2 linked regions of the Bradyrhizobium diazoefficiens genome follow. Each later gene encodes a partner of the first gene's protein in a complex. Links are inferred from orthologs where the notes say so. Each region holds a gene or a part of one and is shown on either strand. Other genes may lie near its edges.

The links. Proteins that work in one complex are often made in the same cells at the same time.
Region 2: the proteins of secA (region 1) and secY are in contact, whole or in part, in a crystal structure (PDB 3DIN), measured with the Thermotoga maritima proteins. The link is inferred for Bradyrhizobium diazoefficiens from one-to-one orthologs. Residues at the interface, in WP_004082002.1 of Thermotoga maritima: Glu261, Ala262, Arg263, Lys300, Ala301, Arg302, Thr303, Ile304, Ile305, Leu323, Tyr324, Asp325, Pro326, Val329, Ser330, Tyr333, Ile336, Lys340, Phe345, Val349, Glu363, Phe364, Tyr374, Ser375, Gly376, Gly377, Glu393, Ile395, Thr482, Ser483; in WP_004081795.1 of Thermotoga maritima: Glu108, Gly109, Glu110, Glu111, Ala236, Glu237, Arg238, Arg239, Ile240, Thr241, Ile242, Gln243, Tyr244, Ala245, Arg246, Arg247, Val248, Thr249, Gly250, Arg251, Arg252, Val253, Tyr254, Gly256, Ala257, Ser258, Thr259, Tyr260, Leu261, Pro262.

Annotation. Positions count from the first base shown.
Region 1 is NZ_CP067102.1:7,818,357-7,822,169, reverse strand. The notes cover bases 248-3,644. They hold secA (preprotein translocase subunit SecA), read left to right. Parts: upstream 248-603; coding sequence 604-3,444; downstream 3,445-3,644. Other genes in these bases: JJC00_RS36545 (peptidylprolyl isomerase), read right to left, coding at 248-252. Also shown: more of JJC00_RS36545, read right to left, coding at 1-247; JJC00_RS36535 (MarR family winged helix-turn-helix transcriptional regulator), read right to left, coding at 3,659-3,813. UniProt on the Escherichia coli protein: Required for protein export, interacts with the SecYEG preprotein conducting channel.
Region 2 is NZ_CP067102.1:3,634,947-3,637,823, forward strand. The notes cover bases 63-2,877. They hold secY (preprotein translocase subunit SecY), read left to right. Parts: upstream 63-711; coding sequence 712-2,043; downstream 2,044-2,877. Other genes in these bases: rplO (50S ribosomal protein L15), read left to right, coding at 76-561; JJC00_RS16695 (adenylate kinase), read left to right, coding at 2,321-2,877. Outside these bases: rpmD (50S ribosomal protein L30), read left to right, coding at 1-9. UniProt on the Escherichia coli protein: The central subunit of the protein translocation channel SecYEG. Consists of two halves formed by TMs 1-5 and 6-10.

The sequences.
Region 1 (3,813 bases):
GATCAGGAACGACAGGACGTTCTCGTCCTTGGTCGCCGGGTCCATCTGGGCGAGGCTCGGTCCAAGCTCCTCCTCGGCCATGGCGACGTCACTCTTCTTGATTTCAACGCCATTGACCTTGGCCAGAACGGGATCGTCGGCCGCCCGGAGCGGGCCGGCGACCGCCAGGGACAGCGCCAGGGCAAAGCAGCCAGCCAGGGCGGACGCGTGGCGGAAACGCTGGCCGGTGGTTACCGGGAACGAGGTGGTCATGCAAAATCCTTATGTTGAAGCAGGGCTGCTTAAGCCGGGCGGACACTCGCCCAATTCAGGGGGGCTTGGCAACGCGAAAAGTCTGTCAAAATGATGAATTAGCCGCAATGCGCCCGCCGTTGACAAGGCCCTGACCGGGCCATATCTCTGCCCGGTCGCGACCATGGCGAGGGCGTTTGTTTTGCTGCGTTTTTGGCCGTTGAACCCAGACTAGCCCAATTCCCACCCATATGGCGGATGACCCCCGCAGTCCGGGCTCTGACGCCAACAGGCGTCACGGTGTGTTGATAGGCAGATGGGTGACAACTTCTTGGCTGCAACGCGGTTAAATCGCGAACACAGGAACTAGGCATGATCGGCGCGCTCGCCCGCAAGTTTTTCGGCTCCGCCAACGACCGGCGGGTGAAGGGATACCAGTCCCGCGTCAGCGCGATCAACGCGCTGGAGGCGGAGGTCTCGAAGCTCTCCGACGAGGCGCTCAAGGCCCGCACGGTCGAGTTCAAGAAGCAGCTCGCCGAGGGCAAGACGCTCGACGACCTGCTGGTGCCCGCCTTCGCCACCGTGCGCGAGGCCGCCAAGCGCACGCTCGGCCAGCGCCATTTCGACGTCCAGCTGATCGGCGGCATGGTGCTGCATGAGGGCGACATCGCCGAGATGAAGACCGGCGAAGGCAAGACGCTGGTGGCGACGCTCGCGGTCTACCTCAACGCGCTCGCCGGCAAGGGCGTCCACGTCGTCACCGTCAACGACTACCTCGCCCGCCGCGACTCCGGCTGGATGGGCCAGATTTACGGCTTCCTCGGCCTGACCACCGGCGTCATCGTCCACGGCCTCGACGATGCCGAGCGCAAGGCGGCCTATGCCTGCGACATCACCTACGGCACCAACAACGAATACGGCTTCGATTATCTGCGCGACAATATGAAGTACCGGCTCGAGGACATGGTCCAGCGGCCGCACTTCTACGCCATCGTCGACGAAGTCGACTCCATCCTGATCGACGAAGCCCGCACGCCGCTGATCATCTCCGGCCCGCTCGACGATCGCTCGGACTTCTACAACACGATCGACGGCTTCCTGCCCAAGCTCGACAAGAGCGACTACGAGGTCGACGAGAAGCAGCGCACGGTGACGCTGACCGAAGCCGGCATGGAGAAGATCGAGACGTTGCTGCGCGATGCCGGCCAGCTCAAGGGCGAGTCGCTCTACGACGTCGAGAACGTCTCCGTCGTGCACCACATCAACCAGGCGCTGCGCGCCCACACGCTGTTCACCCGCGACAAGGACTACATCGTCCGCGACGACGAGGTCGTGATCATCGACGAGTTCACCGGCCGCATGATGGCCGGCCGGCGGTATTCCGAAGGTTTGCACCAGGCGCTGGAAGCCAAGGAGCACGTCCAGGTCCAGCCGGAAAACCAGACGCTGGCTTCGATCACTTTCCAGAACTATTTCCGGATGTACGAAAAGCTCGCCGGCATGACCGGCACGGCGCTCACCGAAGCCGACGAGTTGTTCGACATCTACAAGCTCGAGGTCGTGGAAATCCCGACCAACCTGCCGGTCGCCCGTCTCGACGAGGACGACGAGGTCTATCGCACTCAGAACGAGAAATACGCCGCGATCCTTTCCGAGATCGAGCGCGCCAATTCGCGGCTGCAGCCGGTGCTGGTCGGCACTGCCTCGATCGAAAAATCGGAAGTGATCGCCGAATACCTCAAGAAGCACGGCTATCGGCAGATCGATTTCGGCAACGAAAATTCGATGCAGAAGCTGTACGCCGCGGCGCGCGCCAACAAGCCGGCAAAGCTGTTCGCGGTCCTGAACGCGCGCTTCCACGAGCAGGAAGCCTACATCGTCGCCGAGGCCGGCGTGCCCGGCGCGATCACGATCGCGACCAACATGGCCGGCCGCGGTACCGACATCAAGCTCGGCGGCTCGCTCGATATGCGCATCCAGCAGGAGACCACCGGCATCGAGGACGAAGCCGAGAAGGCCAAGAAGATCGAGCAGATCAAGGCCGACATCGAGCACTTCCGCGACATCGTGCTGAAGGCCGAGGAGACCGTCGAGATCGAGCCGGCCAAGGGCTCGAAGCCGGCCAAGACCGTCAGGAAGCCGGGCGGCCTCTACATCATCGGCTCGGAGCGGCATGAATCCCGCCGCATCGACAACCAGCTGCGCGGCCGTTCCGGCCGCCAGGGCGACCCCGGCCGCTCAAAGTTCTTCCTGTCGCTGGAAGACGATCTGATGCGCATCTTCGGCTCGGATCGCCTTGACAGCATGCTCCAGCGTCTCGGCCTGCAAGAGGGCGAGGCCATCATCCATCCCTGGATCAACAAGGCCTTGGAGAAGGCGCAGCAGAAGGTCGAGGCGCGCAACTTCGACATCCGCAAGAACCTGCTCAAGTTCGACAACGTCCAGAACGACCAGCGCAAGGTGATCTTCGACCAGCGCGTCGACCTGATGAAGGACGACAGCGTCGCCGAGACCGTCACCGACATGCGCCATGCCTTCATCGACGACCTCGTCGCCAAGCACGTGCCCGAGCATGCCTATGCCGAGCAGTGGGACGTCGCCGGCCTGAAGGAAGAGCTGAAGCGCGTGCTCGATCTCGATCTGCCGGTCGACGATTGGGCCAAGGAAGAGGGCATCGCCGACGAGGAGCTGCTCAAGCGCATCGAGACCCGCGCGGACGAGCACATGGCGGCCAAGGTCGGGCAATGGGGCCCCGACGTGATGCGTTACGTCGAGAAGACCATCCTGCTGCAGACGCTCGACCATCTCTGGCGCGAGCACCTGATCATGCTCGACCATCTGCGTCAGGTCATCGGCCTGCGCGGCTACGGCCAGCGCGATCCGTTGCAGGAGTACAAGACCGAGGCCTTCAACCTCTTCCAGGAGATGAGCGCGCATCTGCGCGAGGCCGTCACCGCGCAGTTGATGCGCGTCGAGATCGTCCCGCCGGAGCAGGAAGCCCCGCTGTTGCCGCAGATGGAAGCGCACAAGCTCAACCCGGATACCGGCGAAGACGAGATGGCACTTGCCAGTGTCACGCTCGCCCCGCAGGCCACCGACGCGGCGCTGCGCGATCCCAAGAACCCGGCAAGCTGGGGCAAGGTCGGCCGCAACGAGGACTGCCCCTGCGGCTCAGGCAAGAAGTACAAGCATTGCCACGGGCGGTATGCGTAAGGTTAGCTGCGCTGTCATGCACGTGAGGCGCTGAGCGCTCGCCTCAGCCTCCACTGTCGTCGTCCGGCTTGACCGGGCGACCCAGTACGCCGCGGCCTTTCGATTCAACAACGACGGTCTCTGGAATACTGGATCGCCCGATTAAATCGGGCGACGACGGCTGAGTGTGTGGTGTGCAGCTATCGCGTCGGCGAGAAAGCGCAAAGGCGCCCCCTTAGTTCGAGCTATCGATCAAGCTCTCCAGCAGCCGCTTCAGCTCGCTCGTCGACTTGTCACCGTAGCTCTCCAGGATGTGCTCTTCCTGGTCGACCGCGAGCGAGTTGAGTTTCCGACACAGCACCTTGCCGCGGTCGGAGATGAACATCAGCA
Region 2 (2,877 bases), 4.2 Mb from region 1 along the record:
GAGAAGTAAAATTGCGCGCATGATCCCGAACCGGTTTTCGGACCAGATCATGCGCAAAACACAAGGAGCAGGGCGATGAAGCTCAGCGATATCGCCGACAATGCCGGCTCGCGCAAGAAGCGCATGCGCGTCGGCCGTGGCATCGGTTCGGGCAAGGGCAAGCAGTCCGGCCGCGGCGGCAAGGGCCAGACCGCGCGTTCGGGCGTGCGCATCAAGGGTTTCGAAGGTGGCCAGATGCCGTTGCATCGCCGTCTGCCCAAGCGCGGCTTCAACAACATCTTCCGCGTGGAGTTCGCCGAGATCAATCTCGACCGGCTCCAGGATGCGGTTGATGCCAAGAAGCTCGACACCGGCAGCGTCGTCAACGTTGAGGCCCTGGTGAGGGCCGGCGTGCTGCGCCGCGCCAAGGGTGGCCTGCGGTTGCTCGGCCGCGGCGAGCTCAAGGCCAAGCTGAACATCGAAGTCCATGGTGCCACCAAGACCGCGATCGAAGCGGTCGAGAAGGCCGGTGGTTCAGTGAAGATCCTCGCCCCTGCCAAGGAAGAAGGCGAGGCGGCGTAACAACTGCGTCATTGGCCCGCGCCTCGCGGGCCTTTGCGCATGCGGGACGATGGACTTATCGAAGCCGAAGCCCCAGATAATGTCCGGCGTCCGCTAAATTAGCCCGGCCGCGGGTATGACGGCGCAAAAGGCGGCGGGAGAAAGTCCAATATGGCCTCAGCAGCGGAACAACTGGCAGCCAACCTCAATTTCGGCGCGTTCGCCAAGGCCGACGAACTGAAGAAGCGCATCTGGTTCACCCTGGGTGCGCTGCTCGTTTATCGGCTCGGAACCTACATCCCGCTGCCCGGCATCGATCCCAACATCTGGGAGCAGGTGTTCCGCTCGCAGGCAGGCGGCATCCTCGGCATGTTCAACATGTTCGCCGGCGGTGGCATCCACCGCATGGCGATCTTCGCGCTGAACATCATGCCGTACATCTCGGCCTCGATCATCATCCAGCTCCTTACCACCGTCTCGCCGCAGCTCGAGGCGCTGAAGAAGGAAGGCGAGGCGGGCCGCAAGACGCTGAACCAGTACACCCGCTACCTCACGGTGATCCTGGCCGCGTTCCAGTCCTACGGCATCGCAGTCGGCCTCGAAGGCGCCGGCAACGTCGTCAGCGACCCCGGCATGTTCTTCCGTCTCTCCACCGCGATCACGCTGACCGGCGGCACCATGTTCCTGATGTGGCTGGGTGAGCAGATCACCTCGCGCGGCATCGGCAACGGTATCTCGCTGATCATTCTCTCCGGTATCGTTGCGGAGCTGCCCGCGGCGCTGGCCAACATGCTCGAGCTCGGCCGTCAGGGCGCGATGTCGACCGGCCTGATCCTGGTCGTGATCGTGATGGCGGTCGCCGTGATCGCCTTCATCGTGTTCATGGAGCGGGCCCAGCGCCGCCTCCTGATCCAGTATCCGAAGCGCCAGGTTGGCAACAAGATGTTCGAGGGCCAGTCCTCGCATCTGCCGCTCAAGCTCAACACCTCCGGCGTGATCCCGCCGATCTTCGCGTCCTCGCTGCTGCTCTTGCCGACCACGGTTGCGAACTTCAACGCGGGCAGTGGGCCGGAATGGTTCCAGTGGATCACCACCCAGCTCGGCCACGGCCGTCCGCTGTTCCTGATCCTCTATCTCGCGCTGATCGTGTTCTTCGCCTTCTTCTACACCGCGATCGTGTTCAACCCGACCGAGACCGCGGACAATCTGAAGAAGCATGGCGGCTTCGTCCCGGGCATCCGACCGGGCGAGCGTACCGCGGAATATATCGACTACGTGCTGTCGCGCATCACCGTGCTCGGCGCGATCTATCTGGCGATCGTCTGCTTGATCCCGGAAATCCTGATCTCCTATGCCTCGGTGCCGTTCTACTTCGGCGGCACCTCGCTGCTGATCGTGGTCAGCGTCACCATGGATACGGTGGCGCAGGTGCAGGGCTATCTGCTCGCCCATCAGTATGAAGGCCTGATCCGCAAGTCGAAGCTGCGGGGCCGCCGCCGCTAAGACGCGGCGTCCTCTCGAGGCGGCGCGCCCGCGCCGCCGATTCGCCGCGCGAGCAACGCGCGGCGCCCGCCGAGGCGATCAGCTAGTCATTCGGCCGCATCGGCGGAGCTGCTCTCACCGCAGCACAATCACTGATTTCAAAGGCCTTCTTGGCGTCCGGGCATTTGCTCCCCTATGATATGGGTGGCGGTGCGGCGCCGATTATGATTTGCACTGCTACTGAACTTTCAAACACGGGTGCGCGACGTATCGCTCACCATTCGGGGGGCGTACGCCGATGAGAATTATACTTCTGGGACCGCCGGGGTCAGGCAAGGGGACCCAGGCGCAACTGCTGGTGCAGCGCTATGGCATCGTCCAGCTCTCGACCGGCGAAATGTTGCGTGCAGCCGTCGCGGCGGGAACGCCGGTCGGTCTGAAGGCCAAGGAGATCATGGCCGGCGGCGGGCTCGTGCCCGATGAGGTTGTGGTGGGCATCATCTCCGACCGCATCGACCAGGCGGATGCGAAGAACGGTTTCATCCTCGATGGTTTTCCGCGCACCGTGCCGCAGGCCGAGGCGCTCGATGATCTGCTCCGGCACAAGCATCTCAAGCTCGACGCCGTGATCGAGCTCCGCGTCAACGAGAGCGCGCTGCTGAGCCGCGTCGAGACCCGCGTCGCCCAGATGCGGGAGCGCGGGGAGGAGGTCCGGGTCGACGACACCCCGGAGGTCCTGACCAAGCGGTTAGCCAGCTACCGCAGCCAGACGGAACCGCTGATTCACTATTATTCCGAGCGTCGGAAGCTCTCCACCATCGACGGCATGATGGCCATCGACGAAGTCACCCGCGC